DNA from 4 places in the Streptomyces sp. NPDC107575 genome. Region 3 is predicted to be linked to each of the others. Evidence: riboswitches for the same ligand, from Rfam matches in the RefSeq annotation. Region 3 holds a riboswitch; each other region holds the start of a gene.
The links. Region 3 has a riboswitch for cyclic di-AMP ahead of ACZ7L4_RS11220 (M23 family metallopeptidase). Riboswitches for the same ligand answer to the same signal wherever they lie in the genome.

Region 1: another riboswitch for cyclic di-AMP. It lies ahead of ACZ7L4_RS32330 (M23 family metallopeptidase); the one in region 3 lies ahead of ACZ7L4_RS11220 (M23 family metallopeptidase).
Region 2: another riboswitch for cyclic di-AMP. It lies ahead of ACZ7L4_RS07325 (M23 family metallopeptidase); the one in region 3 lies ahead of ACZ7L4_RS11220 (M23 family metallopeptidase).
Region 4: another riboswitch for cyclic di-AMP. It lies ahead of ACZ7L4_RS36645 (transglycosylase family protein); the one in region 3 lies ahead of ACZ7L4_RS11220 (M23 family metallopeptidase).

The regions. Positions count from the first base shown of each region.
Region 1 covers NZ_JBVKBG010000006.1:620,633-623,790, forward strand. The annotation lists gene ACZ7L4_RS32315 (alginate lyase family protein) at 1-14, shown strand, start outside; tRNA gene ACZ7L4_RS32320 (tRNA-Met) at 77-150, shown strand; gene ACZ7L4_RS32325 (PP2C family protein-serine/threonine phosphatase) at 338-1,456, shown strand; cyclic di-AMP (ydaO/yuaA leader) riboswitch at 1,722-1,857, shown strand; gene ACZ7L4_RS32330 (M23 family metallopeptidase) at 1,869-2,921, shown strand; gene ACZ7L4_RS32335 (aldo/keto reductase) at 3,047-3,158, shown strand, end outside.
Region 2 covers NZ_JBVKBG010000002.1:116,958-120,115, forward strand. The annotation lists gene ACZ7L4_RS07320 (M16 family metallopeptidase) at 1-1,333, shown strand, start outside; cyclic di-AMP (ydaO/yuaA leader) riboswitch at 1,583-1,745, shown strand; gene ACZ7L4_RS07325 (M23 family metallopeptidase) at 1,759-2,559, shown strand; gene ACZ7L4_RS07330 (GntR family transcriptional regulator) at 2,780-3,158, shown strand, end outside.
Region 3 covers NZ_JBVKBG010000002.1:1,033,033-1,036,190, reverse strand. The annotation lists gene ACZ7L4_RS11230 (TetR/AcrR family transcriptional regulator) at 1-31, shown strand, start outside; gene ACZ7L4_RS11225 (SGNH/GDSL hydrolase family protein) at 74-856, opposite strand; gene ACZ7L4_RS11220 (M23 family metallopeptidase) at 1,075-1,851, opposite strand; cyclic di-AMP (ydaO/yuaA leader) riboswitch at 1,855-2,027, opposite strand; gene ACZ7L4_RS11215 (tyrosine-protein phosphatase) at 2,411-3,158, shown strand, end outside.
Region 4 covers NZ_JBVKBG010000009.1:102,496-105,653, forward strand. The annotation lists gene eno (phosphopyruvate hydratase) at 1-588, opposite strand, end outside; gene ACZ7L4_RS36645 (transglycosylase family protein) at 914-1,630, opposite strand; cyclic di-AMP (ydaO/yuaA leader) riboswitch at 1,635-1,793, opposite strand; gene ACZ7L4_RS36650 (transglycosylase family protein) at 1,974-2,984, opposite strand; gene ACZ7L4_RS36655 (cytochrome P450 family protein) at 3,128-3,158, opposite strand, start outside.

The DNA of each region.
Region 1 (3,158 bases), on a different contig from region 3:
ACGCCGCCGCGTGAGCGGTCACGCGAAGCGATTCGCGTTCACTCCCCCTGATGGCGTAGAGTTGTGAACACAACGGCGCGGGGTGGAGCAGCTCGGTAGCTCGCTGGGCTCATAACCCAGAGGTCGCAGGTTCAAATCCTGTCCCCGCTACTGAAGAACAGAGGCCGGAATCTCATCGAGATTCCGGCCTCTGTTCATTTGTGTTTGCGCACGCTCGCCCGTGTTGCGCCCGTCACGTTCCCCACCCGTACGGCCCACCCCTGCTCGCCTCCGCGTCCCCGTGCAGGAACTCTTGGTGAGACGCCGGAAGCTGGCAGGGAGCGGCAGGAGACGAGTGGTGGGGCAGCGAACAGGAGGCACCGGCGGGAGACGGAGGAGGCACGGCTCCGATGCCGCGACCACCCGGGTCTTCCTGCGGCTGCTGCCCCTGCTGCTCGTCATCGGCGGCGCGGTCTACGAGTACGTCACCCCCAGCGGCTTCCCCGGCGCCCCCCTGTTCAGCGCGGCGCCCCTGGTGGCCGCCCCGTTCTTCTCGCTCGGCGCGACGGTCCTGGTGGGCGTGGTGTCGATCGGCGCGATCGTCGCGGTGCACCTGCGCTTCACGGAGCACCTCGACTCCGTGTTCGTCACGGAGATCGTCACCGTGGCCACCGTCTGCCTGCTGGCCTGTGTGCTCAACAGGATCGTCTACCGCAGCTACGAGCAGCTGGCCTCCGCCCGCGAGATCGCCCAGGCCGCGCAGCTGGCGGTGCTGCCCGAACCGGCCCGGCGGCTCGGCGGCCTCGCCATCGCGGCGCGCTACGAGGCGGCGCAGGCCGACGCGTTCATCGGCGGCGACCTGTACGCGGTCCAGGACACCCCGCACGGCATCCGGATCATCGTCGGTGACGTGCGCGGCAAGGGGCTCGGCGCGGTCGCCGCGGTCGCCGTCGTCATCGGGGCGTTCCGGGAGGCCGCGGAGCAGGAGGGCTCCCTGGAGGCGGTCGCCCAGCGCCTGGAGCGGGCCCTGGCCCGCGAGGGCACCCGGCGCAGCGGCATCGACGACTTCGAGGGCTTCACCACCGCGGTGCTCGCCGAGATCCCGCACGGCGTCGACCTCGTCCGGGTCCTCAACCGCGGCCACCCCGCCCCGCTGCTGTTGCTCGGCGACGGCACCGTACGCGCACTCGACCCGTCCCAGGCGGCGCTGCCGCTCGGCATGAGCGAACTCGGCAGCTGGCCCGACCGGGCCGTCGAGGCGGCGTTCCCGTCCGCGGCCACGCTGCTGCTCTACACCGACGGGCTCTCCGAGGCGCGCGACGCGAGCGGCCGCTTCTACGATCCGGCGGCCCGGCTGTCGGGCCGCGTCTTCCCCGGGCCCGAGGAACTCCTCGCGGCCCTCGCCGCGGAGGTGCGCGCGCACACCGGCAACGGGACGACGGACGACATGGCGCTGCTCGCCGTGCGGCGCACCTGAGTTCCTTGATCGTTTGTTACCCGAGGTAGCCGACCGTAGTCGAACGGCGTCGCTCCGCATAACAATTGACGTACCGTCAGAAGGTTGAGTTCGTTGAATGTGGGGACGGTGTGACGTCAACTCGCCCCATTCCGCCCACTGGTGTCCCGAAAAGTCCTGGCCAGAGTCGTGAACGATCAGTGGGAAGCGCTTGGAATTACTGTCTGCTGTCTATTAACGTTCGATAACGCAGCGCGGTCGTCCCAGCCGTCACAAGAGACGGCTCCGTGCGCACGCGCCTAATCCCGCAAGGGAGCCGGGGAACCACCAACTTGGGGTGAATCGGACACCTTTGGTGTCCGTAGGAGACCTTCCTGCTCCGAACCCGTCAGCTAACCCGGTAGGCGAGAAGGAAGGAAAGGAGAGCGCCCCCGTGGCGTCCAACCGGCCTGCCCCCGACTTCTTCTACGGCCCCGAAGACGACTCCGGCGTCGAGCAGGAGACCTGGGAGGAGTGGAATCCCACCGAGGATTCCATCGCGCCCGTCCGCGGCAGGCATCGCGTGGCCCGCCGCCGCGGTGGATTCGCCCGCAGCTCCACCGTTCTCGGCGTCGGCGTGGTCGCCGCCGTCGGCGCGGGCGGCATCGCCACCGCACAGGGCGGCAAGCCGCCGGTCCACATCTCCATGCCCGACCTCTCCGCGGTCAAGGACTCGCTGCCCGAGGCCAAGTCGCTGCCGGGCGTGGGCTCGCTGATGTCCGACGGTTCGGACTCCGGTTCCGACTCCGACGCCACCGCCTCCCCGCTGAGCGGCGCCGGAATCACCCAGGCCGAGGCCGCCGACGGACAGACCGGCGCCGGCGAGGCGCTGCGGGCCCGCATCATGCAGCAGGCCGAGACGCAGCAGGACGCGGCCGACGCCACCGCGAAGCAGGCCGCCGAGGAGGCCGCCGCCAAGAAGGCGGCCGAGGAGGCCGCTGCCAAGCAGGACGCGGCCAAGGCCAAGGAGCTCGCCGCGAAGAAGAAGGCCGAGGCGGAGGCCCGCCGCAAGGCGGAGGAGGAGCGGCTGCGCAAGCTGGCCGCCAGCTTCAAGCTCCCGGTCGCCTCGTACACGCTCTCCGGCACCTTCGGCCAGCCCGGCTCCATGTGGTCCTCCGGCTACCACACGGGCCTCGACTTCGCCGCCTCCACCGGTACCCCGATCCGCGCCATCCACTCCGGCACGGTCACGGAGGCCGGCTGGGCGGGCGCGTACGGCTACCGCACGGTGCTCACCCTCGACGACGGCACCGAGCTGTGGTTCTGCCACCAGTCCTCGCTCAACGTCAGCGCGGGCCAGAAGGTCTCCACCGGCGACGTCATAGGCCGCGTGGGCGCCACGGGCAATGTCACCGGGCCGCACCTCCACCTGGAGGTCCACCCCGACGGCCAGTCCACCGGCGTCGACCCCGCGTCGTGGCTGCGCGACAAGGGCCTCACCCCCTGAACCCGTGAACCCCGGCGGTCCTGGCGCTGACCCCCCGACGTCAGGGCTGCCGGTTTGCCCATTCTTGGGGCACTTTCCGGCGGGAGCACGGAATACCGTATTCCGTACGGGTGTTGAGGCGGAGCATGACTTCCTCCTCTCCCTCGCTGCGCAAGCTCGGCACCTCCGACCTCGAGGTCTTCCCGCTCTCCCTGGGCGGCAACGTCTTCGGCTGGACCGCCGACGAGGCCACGTCCT
Region 2 (3,158 bases), 920 kb from region 3:
CAAGCCGTGGGCGTTCCCGGCCCCTGAGCGCGGCGCGCTGCCCAACGGTCTGACGGTGCTGCGCTGCCACCGGCCCGGTCAGCAGGTCGTCGCCGTGGAGGTGCAGCTGGACGCACCGCTGGACGCCGAGCCGAAGGGGCTCGACGGCGTCTCGACCATCATGGCGCGGGCCTTCAACGAGGGCACCGACAAGCACTCCGCCGAGGAGTTCGCCGCCGAGCTGGAGCGCTGCGGCGCCACGATGGACGCGCACGCCGACCACCCCGGCGTCCGCGCCTCCCTCGAAGTGCCGGCCTCGCGTCTGTCCAAGGGCCTCGCCCTCCTGGCCGACGCGCTGCGCGCCCCCGCCTTCGACGACAGCGAGATCGAGCGCCTCGTCCGCAACCGCCTGGACGAGATCCCGCACGAGAGCGCCAACCCGGCCCGGCGCGCCGCCAAGGAGCTCTCCAAGCAGCTCTTCCCGGCCGACGCGCGCGTGTCGCGCCCGCGCCAGGGCACCGAGGAGACCGTCTCGGCCATCGACGCGGCGGCGGTGCGCGCCTTCTACGACCGGCACGTACGCCCCGCCACCGCCACGGCCGTCGTCGTGGGCGACCTGACGGGCATCGACCTGGACGCCCTCCTCGCCGACACGCTCGGCGCCTGGACGGGCGACACCGCCGAGCCGCGCCCCGTGCCGCCGGTCGTGGCCGACGACACCGGCCGCGTGATCATCGTGGACCGCCCGGGCGCCGTGCAGACGCAGTTGCTGATCGGCCGGGTCGGACCGGACAAGCACGACCGTGTGTGGCCCGCTCAGGTCCTCGGCACGTACTGCCTGGGCGGCACCCTGACGTCGCGTCTGGACCGCGTCCTGCGCGAGGAGAAGGGCTACACCTACGGTGTGCGCTCCTTCGCCCAGGTGCTGCGCTCCGCGCCCGACGGCAGTGGTGCGGCGATGCTCGCCATCAGCGGCTCGGTGGACACGCCGAACACCGGGCCCGCGCTCGACGACCTGTGGAAGGTGCTGCGCACGCTGGCGGCCGAGGGGCTGACGGATGCCGAACGGGACACCGCCGTACAGAACTTGGTGGGTGTGGCCCCGCTGAAGTTCGAGACCGCCGCGGCCGTCGCGAGCACCCTCGCCGACCAGGTCGAGCAGCACCTGCCGGACGACTTCCAGGCACAGGTGTACCGGCAGCTGGCCGCCACTGGCACCGTGGAGGCCACGGCGGCCGTCGTGAGCGCGTTCCCGGCGGACCGCCTGGTGACGATCCTGGTGGGCGACGCCGCGCAGATCGAGGAGCCGGTCAAGGCGCTCGGTATCGGCGAGGTGACGGTGGTCGCGGGCTGAGCGGACCGAGTCCGCCTCTCCAGGCACACCACGAAGCCCCGGCGCCGGTATCGGCGGCCGGGGCTTCGTGGCGTCCGTCACGATCGCCTTCAATCACCACACGATCACAAATGTCCGAATTGATGTAGAGGTTGCCTCTCTGCCCTGTGGCGTGCACTACAAAAGCCGGGTTCTGTTTGTCGATCCAAAGATGCCCCGCTTAGCGTTCCCTCCGGCTGTCCGCCAGACGTACGTCGCGCCCGCGACACCGGACAGTCATCGCCGAGTCCCCGTGGTGCGAGCCAGGGGAGCCGGGGACCCACCGAAGTCCCTGGGGTGAATCGGGCGCTCTTCCCGTGAGGGGAGGGGGCCCGTAGGAGACCTTCCTGCTCCGAACCCGTCAGCTAACCCGGTAGGCGAGAAGGAAGGAAAGGACCAGCCACTTCATGGGGTTCACCCGTGCCACCGGGAAGCACCGCCGTCCCAGCCGCCTGACGCGTACCACCGCTCAGGTCGCAGGCGTCGCCGCCATCACCACGACGGGCGTGGTGGGCGGTCTCGCCGCCCCCGCTCTCGCCGCCGACACCGCGGTCGCCCCGCACGACGGCCTCACGCAGGCCGTCGCCATCGGCGACTCCCTGGCCGAGCAGATCGACGCGCAGGCCACCGCGCAGCAGAAGGCCGCCGCCAAGGCGAAGGCCGAGGCCGAGGCCAAGAAGAAGGCCGAGGAGGCCAAGCGCAAGGCCGAGGCGGAGGCCAAGAAGCGGGCCGCGGAGAAGGCCGAGAAGGAGCGCGAGGCCAAGGAGCGCGCCGCCCGTGAGGCCGAGCGCAAGCGCCTGAACAGCTTCGTGTCGCCGATCGCCGGCTCGTACGTCTCCACCGCCTACCAGGCCGGCAGTGGCCTGTGGTCCTCCGGCAGCCACACCGGCATCGACTTCCACGCCTCCAGCGGCACTTCGGTGCACGCGGTGGGCATGGGCACCGTCGTCGAGGCCGGCTGGGGCGGCGCGTACGGCAACAACGTCGTGATCAAGATGAAGGACGGCACGTACACCCAGTACGGTCACATGTCCTCGATCGGCGTCTCCGTCGGCCAGGACGTCACCCCCGGCCAGCAGATAGGCCTCTCCGGTGCCACCGGCAACGTCACGGGCCCGCACCTCCACTTCGAGGCCCGCACCGGCCCCGACTACGGCTCGGACATCGACCCCGTCGCGTACCTGCGCCAGCACGGTGTGAACGTCTGACCCGACAGCACACTCCACGAAAGCCCCGGCTCCCCGAGCCGGGGCTTTCGCGTTCCCGGCTCCGCACTGTCCAAAAAATATCCCCGGATTCAGTTCCCTCGTCGGAAATTCAACTCCGGTGGAATAGAGTCTTCGGGTAAACGTTCCGGCCGCGCGTCATTCGTGCTTGACCGGGCGTCAATCGACCGCGTATCGCGGGCGTTGAGGCGGAGGTCGAGTCATGCGCATTCCCGCGCAGTCGGTATGCACAGCGATCCGCGACGACATCGTCGCCGGCGTCTACGAGCGCGGCGGCAGGCTCACCGAGGAACTGCTCGCGCGTCGCTACGGGGTCTCGCGCGTGCCCGTCAGGGAGGCGCTGCGCACCCTGGAGGCGGAGGGGTTCGTCGTCACGCGCAGGCACGCGGGCGCGTGCGTGGCCGAACCCACGGAGCGGGAGGCGGCCGACCTCCTGGAGATCCGCATGCTGCTCGAACCCATGGGCGCCGCCCGCGCCGCGCAGCGCCGCACCGAGGCCCACCTCAAGGTGCTGCGCGGCCTGGTCAGGCTGGGGCAGGAGCGCTCGAGGCGAGGTCAGAGCGAGGATCTGCGCTCGCTCG
Region 3 (3,158 bases):
GCGCGCGGAGTTGACGGCCGCGGGGCGCTGACGGAAGCCCGTCAGCGCCGCCGCAGCGCCACAGAGGCAGGCGTCAGGACGCCGCCTCCAGGTGGGCCTTGACCGCGTGCGGGTCGATGAAGCCCTTGGCCTGCACCCGGTCGCCGGAGGACTCGCCGCGCAGCCGGCGCCCGATCCACGGCACGAGGAACTCCCGCGCCCAGTGAATGTCGTCTCGCCGCACCTCGAACGTGCCGCGCGGCGGGAGCAGCGGCCACGCCTGCTCGGGGTCGGCCGGCACCTCGACGCCGAGCGCCTGGGCGGCCCGCAGCGCCACCCGGGTGTGCCCCTCGGGCGACAGGTGGAGCCGGTCGTCGTCCCAGGCCCTGCGGTCCTGGATGGACTTCAGGGACCACAGGTCGAGCATCACGCAGCCGTGGCGGTCGGCGATGGCCCGCACATGCATGTTGTACGTGGCGATCTTGCCGCGCAGGTGCTTGAGCACGGCCACGTCGCGGGTGTCGAACCCCGTGGCGACCATGACGGTGCCGGCCGCGTCGGCGAGCTTGACGACCGCCTTCTCGAAGCGCTCGGCCACGTCGTCCGGGTCGGTGCCGGGGCGGATGATGTCGTTGCCGCCGGCGACCAGGCTCACCAGGTCGGGGGCGAGCTCGACCGCCTTGGGGACCTGGTCCGCGACGATCTGGTCGAGAAGCTTGCCGCGCACCGCCAGGTTCGCGTACTTGAAGGTGTCCTCGGGGACGCGGTCGTCCAGGAGGACGGCGAGCCGGTCGGCCCAGCCCGCGAACTTTCCGTCGGGGCCGGGGTCGCCGACGCCTTCGGTGAAGCTGTCTCCCACGGCCGCGTAGGACCGGATCGTGCCGTTGAGTGAGTCCCTGAGTGCTCTCGATTCGTTTGCCACGACCACACATCTTTCACCCTCGGATGTGACCTACGCGACCGTAGCCAGGGGTTGACGCGTGGTGAGATAGCCCACTCGCCGCCTGGGGAATAAGTGCGCGAACGCACTTCGGCGCCCGGGGAACAACCCCGGGCGCCGAAGAGAGCGGGCCGTCGCGTCCGCTACGAAACGTCTCAGGCGTTCACGCCGTGCTCGCTCAGGTAGGCGATCGGGTCGATGTCCGAGCCGTAGTCCGCGGTGGTGCGGACCTCGAAGTGCAGGTGCGGTCCGGTGACGTTGCCCGTCGCGCCGGACTTGGCGATCTCCTGGCCGGCCGTCACGGTGTCACCCTGGGCGACACCGATCGAGGACAGGTGGCCGTACTGGGAGAAGTGGCCGTCGGCGTGCTCGATGACGACCTCGTTGCCGTACGCGCCGCCCGAGCCGGTCGACACGACGGTGCCGTCGGCGATCGACTTCACGGAGGTGCCGGTCGGGATCGAGTAGTCGGCGCCGGTGTGGCTGCCGCTGGACCACATGGATCCGGAGTTGCCGTAGCCGTGGCCCTGGGCGCCGTCGACCGGCGCCACGTAGTCGCCGGAGGCGGTGGTCTTGGCGCTCGCCTGCGTGGCGGTGGCCTCGTCGGCGGAGCCGCCCTCGGCCGCGCCGCCGAGGTCGAGCTTGACGCCGATCTTGAGGTGGTCGGCGTTGGAGCCGACGGCGTCCTTGTTGTCCTCGTACAGCTTCTTCCAGCCGCCGTCGACGTCCTGCGCCTTGGCGATCTTCGAGAGCGTGTCACCGGCCTTGACGGTGTACGTCGTGGCGTCGGCGGTGCCGCCGGACGTCGCGGCCTGCGCGCCGGTGGCGCCCATCAGCGGCAGCGCCACGGCGACTCCACCGGCGGAGGCGACGGCGGCGACACGGGCGATGCGGCGGGAGGTCGAAAGGCGGTGCTTTCCCTTTGCGGGCATGCTGAATTTCCTCTCCGTCGCCTACGAGGTGAGCTGTCGGGTTCGGGCTGGAGATGCCCGGCCGCACCCGGAGTACGGGCACGGCTTCACCCCTAGCCGCTTCGGGAAATCCCCCTACGCGGCGTCGTGCGTGTGGGTCCCCCGCTCCTGCCGTGACGGGTAGTCGAAAGGAATCCGGGCGGCGGCAGGACTAGGCGTTCCGACCGGATTGATTGGTGACCGTAGGCGAACCGCAATGGCGGCGACAACTGCCGAATTCACCTGCGGCGGCAATTCCTTGGGTTTCTGAGGCCTCCCTGTGTAACCCTGCGTCGACATTCCCCGCTTTACCAACGCCATACCTTCGGGGATTACTGGGGAGGCAATCCGGGCCGCCCGCCACACAGCGTCACGAACATGAGGCCGGTCACGCACACGCCCACAAGCCCCTTCGATTCACGCACAGTTGGCACAGATCGGAACGAATCGGACAGATGGTTGCCTGTGGAACCGATGTCGTATCGTCAGGAGCGCGCCCGCCGGCGACCCAACGCCGGTGCACCGATTGGGAGGAGCCCCTGTGACGCAGCACGCACCGTCCACCGAGCCCGAGCTGACCGGAGTGCGCAACTTCCGAGACGTGGGCGGCCTGCCCACCGTGGACGGCCGGCGCGTGCGCCAGGGCGTACTGTTCCGCAGCGGTCACCTCGCCCACGCCACGGCCGAGGACTCGACCTTCCTCTCCTCGCTCGGCCTGCACACCGTCTTCGACTTCCGCAACGCCGCGGACCAGAAGCTGGAGGGCGCCGACGTCGAGCTGCCCGGTGTGCGCAATCTCAACCTGCCGCTCAACGACCCGGCCGACGGCGCCGAATTCTGGGCCATGGTCCGCGACGGCGACATCGAGCAGCTGCGCCAGATCCTCTCCGAGGGCCGGGCGGCCAACCGCCTCGTCGAGTCCTACCGCACCATGATCAAGGAGCGCACCGCCGAGCACAGCCGCGTGCTGCACTCCCTCGCCGAGGACAGCCTCCCCGCGCTGATGCACTGCGCGGCCGGCAAGGACCGCGCCGGCCTGTCGATCGCGGTGACGCTGCTCGCGGTGGGCGTGGAGCGCGACGCCATCGAAGCGGACTACCTCAAGTCGAACGAGAAGCACCGCCGCTACAACGTGCGCCGCACCGCCACCGCGAAGGACGCCTACTCCCCCGAGGTCATGGAGCTGCTCAGCCCGCTCTTCGACGCCCGCATCGAGTACCTCAACGCCGGCCTCGAGACCATCGACGAGCAGTGGGGCAGCACGGACCGCTACCTCGAAGAGGGCCTGA
Region 4 (3,158 bases), on a different contig from region 3:
CTTGCTCTTCAGGACCTTCTTCAGCGTGTGGTAGACCTCGGCGCCCCAGCGCAGGGCCTCGGAGAAGGACTCCGCGCCGATCGGGGCGATCATGAACTCCTGGATGTCGACGTTGGAGTCGGCGTGCGACCCACCGTTCAGGATGTTCATCATCGGGACGGGCAGCAGGTGCGCGTTCGGACCGCCGAGGTAGCGGAAGAGCGGCAGGTCCGAGGCCTCGGAGGCGGCGTGGGCCACGGCGAGCGAGACGCCGAGGATGGCGTTGGCGCCGAGCGAGCCCTTGTTGTCGGTCGCGTCCAGGTCGAACATCGCCTGGTCGATCAGGCGCTGCTCGGTGGCGTCGTAGCCGACGAGCTCCGGGCCGATCTGCTCGATGACGGCGAGGACGGCCTTCTCGACGCCCTTGCCCTGGTAACGGTTCGGGTCACCGTCGCGGAGTTCGATGGCCTCGAAGGCACCGGTGGAGGCACCCGACGGGACGGCCGCGCGGCCGGTGCTCCCGTCGTCGAGGCCGACCTCGACCTCGACCGTGGGGTTGCCTCGGGAGTCCAGGATTTCCCGGGCTACGACGACGTCGATGGACGGCACGAGCATCTCCTTCTGGGATGTGACGAAGCTGTGCGGGCGGCCGTCGGAACAACGGGTCCCGCCCCCCTGAGCCTAACCGGCTCGCGCTCATCGGCCATCCGAACGCCCGCCTCGTGGACAACGCCGTTAGCGAAATGTTCCTTAACGGAACAAAAACAGCGACCTCCGTCCCGGCTGTGCCGGGGCGGAGGTCGCCGAAGTGAGCGGCCCGTGGGGACGGGGTGCGGCGGGGCTCGGCGTCCGCCGATGCCGAGCCCGTGCCTGATGGCCTGGGAGGGCCTTGGGTCCTGTGCGGACCGGTGGCCCCTGCGCGGGGCCGGACGTCTTAGCTGAGGTGCAGCTGCTGACCCGGGTAGATCAGGTTGGCGTCCTTGACGATGTCCTTGTTCTTCTCGAACAGCTGCTGCCAGGTCGTGTCGTGCGCCTCGGCGATCTTGCTGAGGGTGTCGCCGGACTTGACCTTGTACTCGCCGTCGCCCTTCTCGACCTTGTTGCCGGTCGGGGTGGTGACGGTGTCCTGCTTCGGGGCGGCCTGCTTCGGGGCCTCCTGCTTGGGGGCCTCCTGCTGCTGCGGCTGCTGGCGCTGCTCGGAACGGTCGGCGCGCTGCTGGGTCTCCTGCTTCGGAGCCTGCTGCTGCGCGGACGAGTCGTCGCCGCCACCCTCGTTCGGGGTGGAGGAGAGGCCCGAGCCGCAGTTCGGCCAGGCACCGCTGCCCTGGGAAGCGAGAACCTTCTCGCCGACGGCTATCTGCTGCGCCTTGGACGCCTGGTCGGCGGTGGAGGCGTACTGGTCGCCGCCGTAGGCGGACCAGGTGGAGGACGAGAACTGCAGACCGCCGTAGAAACCGTTGCCGGTGTTGGTGGACCAGTTGCCACCGGACTCGCACTGCGCGACCTGGTCCCACTCGGAGGTGGTGGCGGCGGAGGCGGAGGTCGCACCCATCAGCGGCACGGCGACGGCGGCAGCGGCGACGCCGCCGAGCGTGGCGACGCGGACGGCCTTGGACGGGCGGCGGTGCTTGTTCTTGCCGGAAAACAGCATGGAGATGTCTCCTCACCGACGCCTGCGAGGTGAGCTGTCGGGTTCGGGCCAGTGAGTGCCCGGCAGACGCATCCTTGTGCGCTGCTTAACCCCAAGCCCGTCCGGTCTCCCGGAAGGGCGGCTTACCTGGGTCCCCCGCTCCTGCCTACGGCGCTTACGCGACGACTGTTCCCGTACGGACGTTGGCAGGATTCGGCGTGACATCCGTCGGGGCCCGCTGAAGCGAGCGGTCACGAACGTAAGCGGTCGATCCGCCCGATTTCAAAGTCGATCAGGGGCTTTGAGACCCATGTCTCACTCGATCGACATCGGACAAAGCCCCCTCAACCGACCTGAACCCCCGCTACCTTTTGTCCGATCCGTCCCCAAGATCCAGGCTCTGACCAGGAAGGATGAGGTCTGGGTCGGTACCGACCGTCTCCTTGTTCCGCTCGTAGAGCGCGTCCCAGCCGCCGTGCACGTCCTGGGCCTTCGCGATGTCCCAGAGGTTGTCGCCGGCGTGCACCTCGTACGTGTCGCCGGCGCGCTTGTCGTCGCGCGAGGCGTGACGGCCCTCTCCCGTACGGGAGCCGGAACCGTCGTCGTCGGCGCGGTCGCCGCGGTGGCGGCCGGAGGAGGAGTCGTCCGAGGCCGCACCGGAGGGCGAGGCGGACGGTGCGGCCGTCTCGGCGGGGGCGTCGCCAGAAGGCGCGTGGGACTTGTCACTTGACGGGGTCGAGGAGTCCTCGGCCTTGTTACCGGAGGTATCGCCCGACTCGTCGGCCGACGGGCCGTCCGACGCCTCGGGGTCGACGGACTCCTCGTGACCCTTGTCTCCCGAATCCGCGTCTCCCGAATCCGTCGCGTCCGGGGAAGAGGAAGCGGTCTTGTCGGCGTCGGCGTCCTCGTCCGACGCGCCGTCCGCATCGGTGTCGGACGAGTCGGAGGGCTGCGCCGACGGCGACGCGGACACGCCCGGGTCGACGTCCGCCGAGCCGTCGTCCTTGGTGAGGTCCGAGGTGAGCGAGCACATCGGCCAGGCGCTCGGGCCCTTGTCGCCGAGAACCTTCTCGGCGACGGATATCTGCTGCGAGCGGCTGGCCTGATCGGCACGCGGGGCGTAGTCGAGCCCCCCGTACTCCTCCCATCTCTCCTGCGTGAACTGGAGACCGCCGTAGTAGCCGTTGCCGGCGTCCAGGCTCCACTGCCCGCCGCTCTCGCACTCGGCGAGCTTGTCCCACGCCTGCGTGGTCGCGGCGCTCGCGCCGCTCGCGGCGAACAGCGGGATCGCGATGGCGCTGCCGGTGACTCCGGCGGCGACGACGAGAGCAGGGGCCTGACGGGGGCGACGGTGACGACCGTTCCCGGAGAGCATGCGTTTGCCTTTCGCGAGACTGATGCTGCTACGCGCGACGGGTGGTGCGAGTGGTGCGGGTTGTGCATGTGTCGCGATGATCCGTGAACGTAGCTGCACTCGAACGCCTGTCACAAGTCGATGCAGCGTAGATCACGTGAAAGTCACATTGTTGACGGTCCGTCAGTTCCGGCC